2 regions of the Thauera butanivorans genome follow, and region 1 is predicted to be linked to the other one. Evidence: riboswitches for the same ligand, from Rfam matches in the RefSeq annotation. Region 1 holds a riboswitch; the other holds the start of a gene.
The links. A riboswitch is a leader RNA that binds a small molecule or an ion and turns the genes downstream of it on or off. The one in region 1 is predicted to bind cobalamin.

Region 1 (7,529 bases):
CCAGCGACAGCATGTAGCCGAGTTCCGCGCCCTCGAGCCGCGCCTCGGCGACGTTGACCTGCTGTCCCCGCAACGCATACACCGGGTTGCCGGCGATCAGGTCCTTGACCCGGTTGTCGAAGTAGTTCAGTTCGACGCTGTGCGCCCCCTGGGCCCAGCGGATGCCGAGTTCGCGGTTCAGCGCCCGCTCCGGCTTCAGATCGGGATTGCCGTGGTAGCTGGTCGGCGACGACGCCATCGGCCAGTAGAGCTGGTTGAAGGTCGGCGCGTTGAAGGCGGTGGCGATGCTGCCGCGCAGGCGCAGCGAAGGCGTCAGGTCGTAGCCGTAGGCAAGCAGACCGGTGGTCTTGCCGCCGAACTGGGAGTTGTCGTCGTGGCGGGCGTTGAGCTGCAGGTGGTGGGCGTCGATCTGTGCCGACCAGCCGAGCAGCAGCGAATTCACCCGGCGGCTGTCCTTGTTGTACACCGTGGTGCTGTCGAGCCGGGTTTCGACGTATTCATAGGCCAGCAGCAGCCTGCCCAGCGGCAGATCGACGTCGTGCTGCCACATCAACTGATCCTGCTCGGTGTCGTGCCGGCTCGGCGCCGCGGCGCTCGCCCGGTTCAGCGACTCGTCGATGCTGCGGCCCAGGCGCAGGGTGCTGGTCCAGCCGGCACGCAGCTCGTTGCGCAGATGCAGGCTCAGCGTGCCGGCGGTCTTGTCCATCCAGGAGTCGAAATAGCTCGCCGCCGAGGCATCGTAGCGGCTGCGGCTGTCCGAGTACGTGAAACCCAGGCCGATCTCGTCCCTGTCGCGGAAGCCCAGCGTGACCGAGCCGCCGGCATGGGTGTTGCGGAAGCCGTCGTCGTCGGCCCAGTAGGACGTCCGCGGCGGCGTGCCCGCCCAGAAGGCCGGGTCGCGCTTCGAGTTGAAGCCGTCGGAGTGCTCGGCGCCCACGTTCAGGCTGTAGCGCAGCCGCCCGGCCCCGCCCGACAGCGCGGCCGATGCCTTGCGGGTGCGCTCGGAGCCGTAGCCGACGAAAAGCTCCGGCCTGAAGCCCGCCTCGCCCTTGCGGGTGAACACCTGGATCACGCCGCCGATGGCCTCCGAGCCGTACAGCGCGCTGGCCGGCCCGCGCAGCACTTCGATGCGCTCGATCAGACCGAGCGGAATGTTCTCCAGCGTCGGCGCCCCCGAACTGGCCGAGCCGGCCCGCAGGCCATCGATCAGCAGCAGCGTGTGCCGCGCCTCGGCGCCCCGGACGTAGACGTTCGCATTCGCCCCCGCGCCGCCGTTGGCGGTGACCCGGATGCCGGGCAGCGCCCGCAGCACCTCGATCAGCGAGGAATGCCCGGCGCGCTCGATGTCCTCGCGTTCGATCACCTCCACCGCGGCCAGGCTGTCCTCGATGCGCTGCTGCTGGCGGGAGGCGGTGACGACGACGGCTTCGAGGGCGCCGCCGCCCGGGGCGGGCGCCGCCAGCAGCGGACAAGGCAGCGCCAGAGCGGCGGCAAGCATGGAGAAACGGACGGCGGGCATGGGGAACGACGGTTCAGCGCGGCGCATAGCGCAGCGTGACGAAGGCATTGGCACCGGCGGTGGCGAAGTTGCGGGCAAGCTCGTAGTCCTTGTCGAAGACGTTGTTCGCCCGCAGCTCGAGCCGCAGTTCGGGCGTCAACTGGTGATGGACCCAGGCATTGACGATGCCGTAGCCGCCCAGCCGCGTGCCGGCGTCCTCGCGCTCGCTCTGCCCGCGCCATTCGGCCCCCCAGCTCCACTTGCCGACCGTGCGGTCGATGCCGAGCGAACCCGCGCGGCGCGCGCGGCGCACCAGGCGGGCGTCCGTATCCTCGTCCTTGGCATCGAGCAGGTCGATCGTTGCCCGCACGCGGTAGTCGGCCACGGTCGCGCTCACGCCCCATTCCAGCCCTTCCAGCCTGGCGCGGCCGACGTTGTCCGGGGTGCTGCCCCACTGGATCAGGTTCTTCACCCGGTTGTTGTAATAGGTGGCCGTCATCTGCAGCCCGCCCTGCTCCCAGACCAGGCCGATTTCGCGGTTCAGCGATTCCTCGGGCTTCAGGTCCGGGTTGCCGCCGAAGCAGCCGAAAGGCGGAAAGCAGGCGAGCGGGAAGTACAGATCGTTGAAGGTCGGCGCCTTGAAGGCCGTGCCGATGCTGCCGCGCAGCCGCCATTCGGGCAGGAACTGGTAGCCGTAGGCGAGCAGCCCGGTGGTCTTGCCGCCGAACTGCGAATCGTCGTCATGGCGGGCGTTGATCTGCAGATGATGCTTGTCGAACTGCCCGCCCCAGCCCAGCAGCACCGAATCCACCCGGCGCGTGTCGCGTTCGTAGGTGCCGGTGGTGTCGATGCTCTGCTCCAGATGCTCGACCGCCGCGAGCAACAGGCCGCCGCCCAGCGAGACGTCGTTCTGCCACGCGAACTGGGTCTGTTCGGTGTCGAAGCGGTCCGTCGGCGCCGTGCTCCATTTGCTGTGCGAACGGTCCTTGCTGTAGCCCAGGCGCAGCGTGCTCACCCAGCCGTCGGCGAGCTTGTTGCGCATGTGGATGCCGGCGGTGTCCAGGCCCTTGCTCACGCGGGCATCGTATTCGGTGTCGGAGTCGAACCAGTTGCGCCCTTCGGAATGGAACAGCGTCAGCCCGATCTCGTCATCGTCCCTGAATCCCAGCGAGGCGGAAGCACTCAGGTAGTCGTTGTGGAAGCCGTCGCGATCGCGGTCGGCCACGGTGGCAGGGTTCTTTCGCGCATTGAAGCCGTCGGTGCGCTCGCGCCCCGCCGACACGTTGTAGCGCAGGCGGTCCCGGCCGCCGGCCACCGTCGCGCCGAGTGCGTAGCTGTGCTCGGTACCGGCACCCATGCGCAGGCTGGGATGGAAGCCCGCCGTGCCCTTGCGCGTGAAGACCTGGATCACGCCGCCGATGGCGTCCGAGCCGTACAGCGCGCTCGCCGGCCCGCGCAGGATCTCGATGCGCTCGACCAACTCGGGCGGAATCGTCTCCAGCGCAGGCTGGCCGGACGTCGCCGAGCCCACCCGCATGCCATCGACGAGCACCAGCGTATGCCCGGAATTGGCGCCGCGGATGAAGATGCCGGTATTGGCGCCGGGGCCGCCGTTGCTGCTCACCTGGATGCCGGGCTGCGCCGCCAGCAGTTCGGTCAGCGTGCTGTGCCCGCCGCGTTCGATCTGCTCGCGCGTGATCACATCGACGCTGGACAAGGTCTCGTCGGCGCGCTGCTGCTGACGGGTGGCAGTGACGACGACTGCCTCGCCCAACCGGTCCTGCGCAAGCGCAGACGGCAGATACATCGGAAAAGCGCTGGCCACGGCGATCGCCGTGGTACAGAAGCGGATCTTCATCGTTTCGGTCTCCCTGCGCCAGAGCGCCGCGTCCCCGCGCGCCGTGGCGATACGCAACAGGACGGTCTCGGGAGGAAAAAGGAAACGAACGGCGCCACGGAACACGCCATGCCATCGCCGCCACCCCGCGACACATCCGCCAATTCGCGCTACGGCCGGTCTCCGGGCTCGTGTGTGTACCAGCCTGCCGGCCGGACGGATGGACCGCCTTCCCAGGTCATGAACCCAGTGGCTGCGTGGTCCACCTTGCGCACACCTACCGTTGCGGGGGCAGCACAGGCATTGCGGCCTCATGGCGAGATGGGCCGTGCACCTGTTTCCCGTTCAACCCCGGGCGAGAATCGCCCGCGGGCACCGATGACGCGCCGCCCCTTCCGGGGCAGTGGGGGCGGATGATACCGTACCGGCCAGTATCGTGCACTGCACCAGCACAAGGCCCCCGCAGCAAAAAAGGCAATCAGCACCATGACATGCGAACTGATCCTGGGCGGCGCCCGTTCCGGCAAGAGCCGCGAGGCCGAACGCCGCGCCGCCGCATCCGGCCTGGCCGTCACCGTGATCGCCACCGCCGAGGCGCTCGACGACGAAATGGCGGCACGCATCCGCCGCCACCAGGCCGACCGCCCGGCGGGCTGGCGCACGGTCGAAGCGCCGATCGCGCTCGCCGAAACCCTGCGCCGCGAAGCCGCGCCCGGGCGCTGCCTGCTGGTCGATTGCCTGACGCTGTGGCTCGCCAACCTGCTGATCGATGCCGACGGCCTGCCGCCCGGCGCCGACGCCGAAGCCCTGCCGCTGTTTCGCGCCGAGCGCGACGCCCTGCTCGCCACGCTGCCGGCCCTGCCCGGCCGTGTCATCCTGGTCGCCAACGAAGTCGGCCTCGGCCTGGTGCCGGAAACCCCGCTCGGCCGCCTGTTCCGCGACGAGGCCGGGCGACTGAACCAGGCCGTCGCCGCACTGTGCCCGCGCGTGCTGTTCGTCGCCGCCGGGCTGCCGCTGGTGCTGAAGGGCGGCTAAACTGCCAACTGACGAATGTTGCTGGAGACTGCCATGGGCCTGCCTGCGGAAAAGCATGCGATGACGCTGGATGAATTCCTCGCCTGGGAAGCGGATCAGCCCGAGCGCTGGGAATTCTTCGACGGCGAAGCCTTCATGATGGCCGGCGGGTCGGACGTGCACAATCTTGTTTCCGGCAACACCTACATGACCTTGCGCAATGCCCTGCGCGGCACATCCTGCACGGTCTTCATGTCCGACGTCCGCCTGCGTCTGGCAGCAACGGACGACCTGTTCTACCCCGACGTCTTCGTCACCTGCGCGGACGCCGACCGCGAGCGCCGCCAGGTCAAGGAAGAGCCGGTGCTGATCGCCGAGGTGCTGTCGCCCTCGACCGAAGCCTACGACCGCGGCGGCAAGTTCGCCGCCTACCGCCGCTTCCCCGGACTCAAGACGGTGCTGTTCCTGTCGCAGGACCGTGCCCACGTCGAATGCTATTCCCGTACCGCCGAAGGCGACTGGCTGCTGACCGAAGCCAGCGGCGAGGCTGCCAGCCTCGCCCTGCCCGCGTTCGGCTTCACGCTGGCGCTGGCCGAGCTGTATCAGGATCTGCCTGCTGCCCCAGCCTGAGCCCGCTGCCGGCGCCTGCGCTCAGTCGGCCTCGATGCCAGCTTCGCTCAGCCTGCGGATGCGTTCCGCCGTCGGCGGATGGGTGGAGAGATAGCGCCACCAGTCCTCGCCATGGCAGTCGCCGTGCGCTTCATCGGCCTCCTGCCCACAGCCTGCGGCGTGGTTCTTGTCCAGCGGCGCCAGCTGGTCGGTGAACACACCATCGTGCCCGACGGCGGCGCCAGCGCGTTCGGCCCCAGGGTGTCGGCGGCGTCGCGGAACGCCGCCCGCAATGCACACGCTTCGAGTCACGATGCGCCAGGAACAGGCATCGCCGAAAAATCCGGATGCGATGATGCATCAATGACCAACAAATCGCATGAATACCGATTCAGAATCTCACCCTGCCACACCCGGGCAAGCCGGAGGTGCCGCAATTATCACGATCTGCTACCTTTCGCCTCGTACCTGCGCCCCGCCACTACCGCAACCGAACGACAGTACCCGCGAGTCCCTCATGCAGACCCACATCATTCCCCCGAACCAGGCACTCGCCGCCGCGCTGCAGCAGAAGATCGACCGCAAGACCAAGCCGCTCGGCGCGCTTGGCCGCCTGGAGGCACTCGCCCTTCAGATCGGCCTCGTCCAGCAGACGCTCGAACCCGAACTGCGCCAGCCCCAGATCGTCATCTTCGCCGGCGACCACGGCGCGGCGCGGGCGGGCGTGTCGGCCTATCCGCAGGACGTCACCTGGCAGATGGTCGAGAACTTCCTCGCCGGCGGCGCCGCGATCAACGTCTTCTGCCGGCAGATGGAGCTGGGCCTCAGCGTGGTCGACGCCGGCGTCAACCATGACTTCGGCAAGCGCGACGGCCTGATCGACGCAAAGATCGCGCCCGGCACGGCGAACTACCTCGAACAGCCTGCCATGACCGCCGAGCAGCGCGACGCCGCGCTGCAGCGCGGACGCGAGATCGCCCACGCGCTGGCGGACAACGGCTGCAACTGTGTCGGCTTCGGCGAAATGGGCATCGGCAACACCGCCGCCGCCTCATTGCTGACGACCTGCCTGATCGGCGCCGAACACGGCGCCGACCTCTACACAGTGACCGGCCCCGGCACCGGACTCGACGACACCGGCCTGGCGCACAAGCGCGAACTGCTGAAGCAGGCCCTGCGCCGCGGCGGCTGGCCGACCGAGCCGCTGCAGGCCTTGTCCGAATACGGTGGCTTCGAGATCGCGATGATGGCCGGCGCCATGCTCGGCGCAGCGGAACGACGCATGCTGATCGTCATCGACGGCTTCATCGTCACCTCGGCGCTGCTGGTCGCCCACGCCCTCAACCCGAACCTGCTGCCTTACTGCGTGTTCGCCCATCACTCGCTCGAACCCGGCCACCGCGTGCAGCTGTCCTTCCTGATGTCCCAGCCGCTGGTCGAACTCGATCTGCGCCTCGGTGAAGGCACCGGCGCAGCACTGGCCTGGCCGCTGCTGCAGGCGGCGGTGAACTTCCTCAACCACATGGCGAGCTTCGAATCGGCCGGCGTCGATTCCGCCGGCGGCGAGCACGCGGTGGATGAGCCGAGCGCGCTGCGCTGACGCGCCGATGCGCCACCAGGCGGAACTGTTCTTCACCGCGCTCGGTTTCTTCACCCGCCTGCCGGTACCCGCCTGGGTGCCCTGGTCGCCCGAGCGCCTGCGCCACGCGGTACGCTACCTGGCACTGGTAGGCTGGGTGGTGGGCCTGGCCGGCGCGGCGGGCTATCTGGCCCTGTCGTGGCTGCTGCCGCCGGCACTGGCCGTCGTGCTGTCGATGGCGCTCACGATCCGGCTCACCGGCGCGCTGCACGAGGACGGCTTCGCCGACGCCTGCGACGGCCTCGGCGGCGGCTGGGACAAGGCCCAGGCGCTGGCGATCATGAAGGACTCGCACATCGGCAGCTACGGCGCCATCGGCATCGTGCTGATGCTGCTGGCGAAGGCCGCGGCGCTGGTGGAACTGGCTGCGATCGGCAGCTTCGGCGCACAAGGCATGCCGGCCGGCATCGTCGCCGCGCTGCTGGTCGCCCATCCGCTGTCGCGCCTGGCGGCAACCAGCCTGATCCAGCTGCTGCCCTATGCACGCGACGACGACAGCAGCAAGTCCCGGCCGCTGGCGCAGCGCCTGACGCCGGCCGGGCTCGCCATCGCCGGCCTCTGCGGCCTGCTGCCGCTGGCGCTGCTGACGCCGGCCGAAGCCGTGGCGGCCGTCACCGCCACGGCCCTCGTCACCGCCTGGTGCGCGCGCCTGTTCATGCGCCGGCTCGGCGGCCATACCGGCGACCTGCTCGGCGCCACCCAGCAACTGGCCGAACTCGCCTGCTACGCCGGCCTGCTGGCCGCGCCCCGGCTCGCCGCGCCGTTCGCCGCCGCATAGCAACCGACCCGGACTTTCCGACCATGGAACTCCACCTCATCCGCCATCCCCGCCCCGCCATCGAGCCGGGCACCTGCTACGGCCAGCTCGACGTCGGCATCGCCGAGTCCGCCGCCGAGGTCGCCGCGCGGCTTCGTCCGCTGCTGCCGGAGCG
Region 2 (7,529 bases), 2.3 Mb from region 1:
AAAACGACACCCGCGCCAGCCCTGTGAGGTGCCCTACGTTTTCCGCCTTCCAACTGACCGTCCTCATGCTGCCATTTTTTGCTGATTCTGTCTCTCGATCCAGTTCTGCAAGAACGTGGTCGGCGACAGATATCCCAGGCTGGAGTGGCGGCGGCTCCGGTTGTAGAACACGGCGATGTATTGGAACAGATCGCTCATGGCCTCGTTTCGGGTCGCGTAGCTCACGCCATGCACCCGCTCATTCTTGAGGCTGTTGAAGAAGCTCTCAGTCGGTGCGTTGTCCCAGCAGTTACCCTTGCGCGACATTGATCCGCGCATGGCGTACGTGGCCAGGCGGGCCTGGTAAGCCTGGCTGGCGTACTGACTTCCCCGGTCGGAGTGGAACAGCACGCCCGGTCCTGGCCGCCGGCGAAACCATGCCATCGACAACGCATCGATCACCAAGTCGGTCGTCATCCGTGGTTTGATGGACCAGCCGATCACTTCGCGGTTGAACAGGTCGATCACCACCGCCAGGTACAGCCAACCCTCGGCGGTGGCGATATAGGTGATGTCGCCTGTCCAGACGCGATTGGGCGCCTCAGGCGCGAACTGGCGCTCGAGCACATTGTCGGCCACCGGCAGGCGATGCCTGGAGTCGGTCGTCGCCTTGTAGCGCCGCTTGTGCCGTGCCCGGATGCCGTTCTCGCGCATCAATCGCTCGATGCGCGGCAAGCCGATCCGGTAGCCACGCCCACGCAACTCGGCGTGGATGCGTCGTGCCCCGTAGGCCTGCCGGACCTCCTGATGAACCGTGCGGATCAGCACCAGGGCCTGCGCATCGGTCAGTCGCTTGCGGTCCGGCGTTCCGCCGCCCCGCCAAGCCCGAAAGCCGCTCTGGCTCACCGATAAGGCCTCGCACAGCACAGGCAACGGAAAGGATCTGCGCTGCGTCTCGATCCAGGCATATTTCACAGCAGATCCTTCGCGAAATATGCCGCCGCTTTTTTTGTGATCTCCAGCTCCATCTCGAGCCGCGCGACCTGAGCGCGCAACCGCGACAGCTCCATCTGCTCGGCAGTGATCTGCTTGGCGCCGGCCGGATTCAGCTTGCCCGCCTTCGCCGCCTTGACCCAGTTGCGCAGCGTCTGCTCAACCAACCCCAGTTCCTCGGCAACACGGCCGATGCTGCCGACCTCGTCAGTTCGCTTGACGGCCTGCTCCTTGAACTCAGCCGTGTATTCCTGTTTCGGGATGCGCTTCACGTCGTTCTTCCTCTCGTTGTGTCGATCCTACGACGACTACGCTGGAAGACGAAATTCGTGGGGCAGCTCACTGGGACTGCGGCTATCTGCTGGAACATCCCGCGGCAATGGCCCGGCTGGCACACTTCAGGCCACGCCGGCCCACGCTGATCATCGCCGACGAGTTGCGCGACGGCAGCCTTGAACAGGTATTGCAGGCACTCGGTACAGCGAAAGCGGATTTCCGCCATCCTGTTCGCTTGCTCGTGATCGATGCCGCCTTGCCCGGCATGCTGGAACTGCGTTTCGACACCGATGCCCAACGATGGCATACGCCCGTGCATGATTTGGGCCAGGTGTCGGTGATCGCCCTTTCCGGCACACAGATGGCTGACAATGGCGAACGAAGTCCGCCCCCATAGCAGAACGTCAAGGAGATTGCCATGAAAGGTTCGTGCCTGTGCGGCTCCATCGAAGTCTCGGCGAGCGACCATGCTGAAGTCGGGCTTTGCCATTGCTCCATGTGCAGGCGCTGGTCGGGCGGCCCGATGTTCGCCGTCCACTGTGGAGCCGAGGTGCAGTTCAGCGGCGGCATGCCTTCCACCTATCGTTCATCCGATTGGGCCGAACGCGGCTTTTGCCCCACATGCGGTACGCACTTGTTCTACCATCTGCTGCCGAGCAACGAATACATCCTTCCAGCTGGGCTTTTCCAGGACGCGCAATTCCGGCTCACCAATGAAATCTTCATCGACGAGAAGCCACCGTTCTACGATTTCAGCAACGAAACGCACAAGCTCACCGGCCAGCAGGTATTCGAGCAGTTCATGCCAGATGACAAAGAAAGCTGAAGCAAACTTTGCAAGGCTCTTCCCGACGCACGGCACGCATGGCCATGCACCGTGTCGTTCCGTCTCATCACGCGCGAGATAGCGCAGGTTGCCGTCCGGCTGCGCATCGATGCGCGCCGCCAGCGCTTCCATGCAGGGCGAGAACAGCGCACCACCGATGCCTGTGAGGCAGGCGCCGAGCAGCATCATCGCCGCCGAATCGGCAGCGGCAAGGCACAGATGGCCCGCGATGCGCACCCGGAGCACACCCAGCGTGCAAAATGCTGGCTTGACTCCCTGACGAGACCCAGCGCCTTCGCCGTGACCAGCCTCATCGATTTCACCGATCCCCGCGACAGCAGCGCGCCGCGCCTGCGCCATGCCTTCGGCCAGCCTCGCACGGTGCTGGCCGCACACAGCCTTGACGAGGTGCGTCCGCTGCTCGATGCGGTCGAGGCCGCCGCCCGCGCAGGCGCCTGGGCGCTGGGTTATCTGCGCTACGAAGCCGCACCCGCGTTCGACGCGGCGATGACCGTGCATGCAGCGGACGGACCGCTGGCCTGGTTCGCCATCCACGACACCCCGCTGCCCTGGAACGGGGAACCGGGGGGCGGTGCAGCAGTGGTCGATTGGCACACCCTGCCCACGCGTGCCGCCTTCGATGCTGCCCATGCCCGCATCCAGCGGGCGATCGCCGACGGTGTGCTCTACCAGGTCAACCACACGGCACAGTTGCGTGGACGGCTGGCGGGCGACGACCGTGGCCTGTTCGCCGCGTTGCAGCGGGCACAGCCGGGCGGGTATGCAACACATCTCGACTGCGGCACCAACGACGGTAACGAGGATCGCGTACAGGTGCTGTCCGTCTCGCCCGAACTGTTCTTCGACTGGCGCGGGAACGAGATCCTGACGCGGCCGATGAAAGGCACGGCCCCGCGCGGTACCACACCCGACGAAGATGCCGCGCTGGCCGCTCGGCTGCGCGCCAGCCCCAAGGAGCGCGCCGAGAACGTCATGATCGTGGACCTGCTGCGCAACGACCTCTCGCGCATCGCCGAGCCGCACAGCGTGCGCGTGCCCGCGCTGTTCCACACCGAAGCCCTGCCCACTGTCTGGCAGATGACTTCCGACGTGGTGGCGCGCACCCGCGCCGGCACGCGGCTCGCCGACGTGTTCGCCGCGCTGTTTCCCTGCGGTTCGGTCACCGGCGCCCCCAAGGTGGAAGCCATGCGCATGATCCGCGCCCTCGAAGGCGGGCCGCGCGGCATTTACTGCGGCGCTGTCGGCGTGGTTCGTCCCTACGTTTCGCCCGACGGCCAGCGCGGCATTGCCGCCACCTTCAACGTACCGATCCGCAGCATCGAACTGAAAGGCAGCAATGCCCGCTGCGGCATCGGCAGCGGCATCGTCTGGGGCGCAAGCGCCAAGGACGAATGGGCCGAATGGGCCGCCAAGCGCGCCTTCGTCGAGCGCGCCAGCGCACCGTTCGACCTGCTGGAAACCCTGGGTCTGCACGGCGGCAAGCTGCGCCACCGCGACGAACACCTCGCCCGCATGCGCGCCGCCGCTGCGCACTTCGGCTACCCCTGGGATGAGTCACGCATCGAGGCCTGCCTCGATGATCTCGTCCGCACGCACGGCCAGGGCGCCTGGCGCGTGCGCCTGCTGCTGAATGCGCAGGGCCTGGCCCGCGCCGAAGCAGCCGCCTTCGCTCCCACGCCGGCGCCGGTACTGCTGGCACTGGCCGACCGCCCCTTTCTCCAGGCGCACAGCGAATTCAGCCGCTACAAGACCACCCGCCGCGCGCACTACGCAGCCTTCGCTCCCACAACGGGCTCGGACGTGTTCGACACCGTACTCTACAACGAAGCCGGCGAAATCACCGAATCCACGTTCGGCAACCTCGCCATGCTGATCGATGGCCGCTGGGTCACGCCGCCCCTCGCCTGCGGCCTGCTGCCCGGCATCGGCCGCGCCGTCGCCCTGCGCGAAGGCCGCGTGGTGGAGGCCGTGGTGCGCGTGCAGGATCTACCGCGCGTGCAGGGCTGGGCCTTCATCAACAGCCTGCGCGACTGGTTGGAGGCACGGCTGGCGCCATCCAACTGACGGCTGGCCAGCTCAGAAGTCGATGCCCGCCTGCGCCTTCACGCCCGCCTTGAAGGCGTGCTTGCGGTCGGCGATCTCGCTGACCGTATCGGCCAGCTCCGCCAGTTCCGGCTTGGCGGCACGGCCGGTGACGATGACGGTCTGGCGCGGCGGGCGGGCGCGGATCGCGGCGATCACCTGATCGGTGTCGAGGTAGTTGTACTTGAGCATGTAGGTCAGCTCGTCGAGCAGCACCAGGTCGAGCGCCGGGTCGGCCAGCATGCGGCTGGCCTGCGCCCAGGCTTCGTCGGCGGCGCGCTTGTCGGCGTCCCAGTTCTGCGTGTTCCAGGTGAAGCCGGTGGCCATGGCGTGGTACTGGACGGCAGTGTCCAGCCCCTGCTTCTGCAGGAAGATGACTTCGCCGGTGGCGTGCGTGCCCTTGATGAACTGCACCACGCCGGCGCGCTGGCCGTGGCCGAGCGCGCGATACAGGGTGCCGAAGGCGGAGGTGGTCTTGCCCTTGCCGTTGCCGGTGATCAGGATGACGATGCCGCGCTCCTCCTGCGCGCGCCCGATGGCGGCATCGACGACTTCCTTCTTGCGCTGCATGCGCGCGTTGTGGCTCTGCTTCTTGTCCTCTTCCATCGGTCCGTCCTCCTTGCCATCGCTGTCGGAACCGGATGGGGAAGAATGACGATGGTGCATGCGCGGCAAAGCCGCAAAGGCGGCGTAGGCGAAGCGCAAGCGGGCTGTCAGGCCCGCGCGACCGATCGGCAGTCCGCCCGCACCCCGGGGCATTCACCTGTCTCGTCGAACGGGTCGGTCTTCTGGCTCGCCTTCATCCGGTTGCCGCCGCCTTCCCGAAGCGCAAGGCTTCAGTGGTCGAAATGGCGGCGCCGTCTGGCTTACAGCAGCGGGGGCTGCGCCGGAATGGCGGGAAAAATGGGCGGCACGCCCCCCCCCCCGCTTCACCGGACTTCCTGTTTCGCTCCGCGCGCGAATGCCCGCGAAAGCTCCCGATCGATGCGGGCCGCACTATACGCCCGCAGCGGTGCCGCGGGCAATGCGCGCGCCGGCGATTCAGTTGCCGAGCAGGCTCTCGACCGGGACACCGATGCGCACATTCCCCCAATGGCGGCTGCCGGCCATGATCGGCATGGCGATGTCGCACAGGATCTCGCCGGTATCGCGGAGGTAAGTCTGCAACAGCAGGGGCTCGGTATTGCGCGCGGCACGCAGTTCGGACGGGCTTTCGAACTTGCGGCAGGTACGGTTGCCCACCAGATCCTGCTCGTAGTTGCCGGTCAGCGGCTGGGAGAATTTGGCGTTGTGCGCCGGCAGGTAGCTGTCTGCATTGACCGCAACGGCGAATACGGCGCCCCGGGTCGAGGCCAGGCTGTCATCGAGCAAGGCCTGGCAGCGGCGGGTGAACTCCTCGCCCCATGCCACACGGAATTTGGGCGGATTGGTGCCGGGGATGGGCTGGTAGCGCCAGTCGAAGATGTCGATGCGGCTGGCGGCCATCTGCTGGAGCTGCTCCTGCACCTCGTCGCGGAAGCGGCGCGTCTGTTCGACGATCCGGTCGAAGGCCCCGCGCCCGGTCTTGAAGCGCGACACCAGTTCCTGCACGCCTTCGGTCGCCTTGGCAAGCTGTTCCGTACCCTGCTCGCTCTCATCCATCTGCCCGGCGACGGTGTGCGACAGGGCATTGATGGCGCTGACCTTCTCATGCACGCTGACGTTGGTGTCCGCCAGCGAGCCCATCGCCGCGGCGATCTGCTCGAGCTGCCTTCCGGTCGTCTCGAACTCGCCCACCATGTAACCGAACTGGGTCGCCGAGCGGTCGACGACTTCGCGCGTCTGCAGCACGTCGGCATTGATCACTTCGTTCTCGTTGCGCGTCTCCGACACCAGTTCGAGCATGCCGTTGATGTTGCCGACGATCTCGGCGGTCGCGTTGTTCACCCGCTCGGCCAGCTTGCGCACCTCGTCGGCGACCACGGCGAAGCCGCGCCCGGCCTCGCCCGCCCGCGCGGCCTCGATTGCCGCATTGAGCGCCAGCAGATTGGTCTGGTCGGCAATCTCGCGGATCAGCACGGCGATCTGCTTCACGCTCTCGGAGCGCTGCGACAGGTCGTCCACGGTGTGGTTGAACGCGGTCACCTTGTCGCTGACGGAATTGATCTTGCCGGCGATGTCCTGCATCTCGTGCAGCGAACCGCGTGCGATGCGCAGATTCTCGGCGGTGGACTCGGCGATCTGCCGTGCGCTCTGCGACACCTGCTCGATGGCGGCGGTGGATGCACTGCTGGCGTCGAACACCGCCGTGGTCATCTGCCCCTGCTCCCGCGCGTGCCTGGCAGCAGCCTCGACGCGCAGCTTGACCTGCACCGCCTCGCGCGCGATGCCGACGCTGGTGGTGCGCACTTCGCCGATGATGTGGCGCATCTTCTCGGCGAAGTGGTTGTAGCTGCTGGCGAGCTCGCGGAACTCGTCATGGGTGATGAGCGGGAGGTCGCGCGAGAAGTCGCCTTCGCCGCGGCCGATCTCCTCGAAGATGCCGATCATGCCGCGGATCGGGCGCACGATCAGGTGGCGCAGGTAGGCGATCTGGCCGAGGATGCAGGCCAGCGACACGGCGCTGATGATGATCATCACCCATTGCCCGACGCCGAGCGCACCCAGGATGCGCGCCGCAAACTCCGGCGCGATGCCGCCTTCGGCCAGCGCGCGGTCGATCTCCGAAGTCTGCCAGGCCTGCACGGCCAGATAGCCCAGGTTGAAGAAGAACAGCAGCAGGAAGCTGCACAGCTTCTTGGTCAGCGTGTTCCAGAAGGTCTTCTCGACAGTCTCGTACAGCTGTCTCAACGTGCTCATTTGGTGTGGTTCCCGAGCTAGAAATCCGTATTCATCAACTGCTTCCGCCCCCTCTATCGGCTCCGGCCGCCTGCACTTGAGAACAGACTTCGGTGCAGAGCGCAGTAGTTTTTGGCGGAATATTCCCTACATCGGGGAGCGAAACAAGGACATAAATCTCGTTTTTGGCAAATAAAGCAGCCGACGACGTGCGAGCGCCGCGTCACTGTCCGCCATTCCGGCCGCTCTTTCGCCGTTCCCCACCCCTTCCGGCCGCAGCCTCGCAATTGCCCTGCCTGCGCCGGCCTGCGACAATCACGCCTTTGTCGCCGGCGCCATGCCGGCGCCCACGCATCCTCATCTCCCGAACCGAAAACATGTCCGATCAGACGAATACCCCGCCGCAGGACGAAAACCACCTGATCGCCGAGCGCCGCGACAAGCTCGCCGCCTGGCGCAGCAGCGGCCGCGCCTTCCCCAACGACTTCTCGCGCGAGAACACCGCCGGCAAGCTCGCCGAGCTATACGGCGACAA

Region 2: linked by a shared signal. The riboswitch ahead of cobO (cob(I)yrinic acid a,c-diamide adenosyltransferase) and the one ahead of ACNQFN_RS20880 (TonB-dependent receptor domain-containing protein) in region 1 are both predicted to bind cobalamin.

What each region holds. Positions count from the first base shown of each region.
Region 1 is NZ_CP183038.1:4,320,490-4,328,018, forward strand. Features, by position in the region: gene ACNQFN_RS20875 (TonB-dependent receptor domain-containing protein) at 1-1,519, opposite strand, end outside; gene ACNQFN_RS20880 (TonB-dependent receptor domain-containing protein) at 1,533-3,356, opposite strand; cobalamin riboswitch at 3,492-3,730, opposite strand; gene cobU (bifunctional adenosylcobinamide kinase/adenosylcobinamide-phosphate guanylyltransferase) at 3,822-4,370, shown strand; gene ACNQFN_RS20890 (Uma2 family endonuclease) at 4,404-4,979, shown strand; gene ACNQFN_RS20895 (hypothetical protein) at 5,001-5,177, opposite strand; gene cobT (nicotinate-nucleotide--dimethylbenzimidazole phosphoribosyltransferase) at 5,476-6,558, shown strand; gene ACNQFN_RS20905 (adenosylcobinamide-GDP ribazoletransferase) at 6,566-7,375, shown strand; gene cobC (alpha-ribazole phosphatase family protein) at 7,399-7,529, shown strand, end outside.
Region 2 is NZ_CP183038.1:1,951,776-1,959,304, reverse strand. Features, by position in the region: gene ACNQFN_RS09445 (hypothetical protein) at 1-85, shown strand, start outside; one part of gene ACNQFN_RS09440 (IS3 family transposase) at 64-992, opposite strand; one part of gene ACNQFN_RS09440 (IS3 family transposase) at 992-1,244, opposite strand; gene ACNQFN_RS09435 (hypothetical protein) at 1,352-1,645, shown strand; gene ACNQFN_RS09430 (GFA family protein) at 1,667-2,074, shown strand; gene ACNQFN_RS09425 (chorismate-binding protein) at 2,126-4,159, shown strand; gene cobO (cob(I)yrinic acid a,c-diamide adenosyltransferase) at 4,172-4,783, opposite strand; cobalamin riboswitch at 4,938-5,161, opposite strand; gene ACNQFN_RS09415 (methyl-accepting chemotaxis protein) at 5,219-7,015, opposite strand; gene lysS (lysine--tRNA ligase) at 7,372-7,529, shown strand, end outside.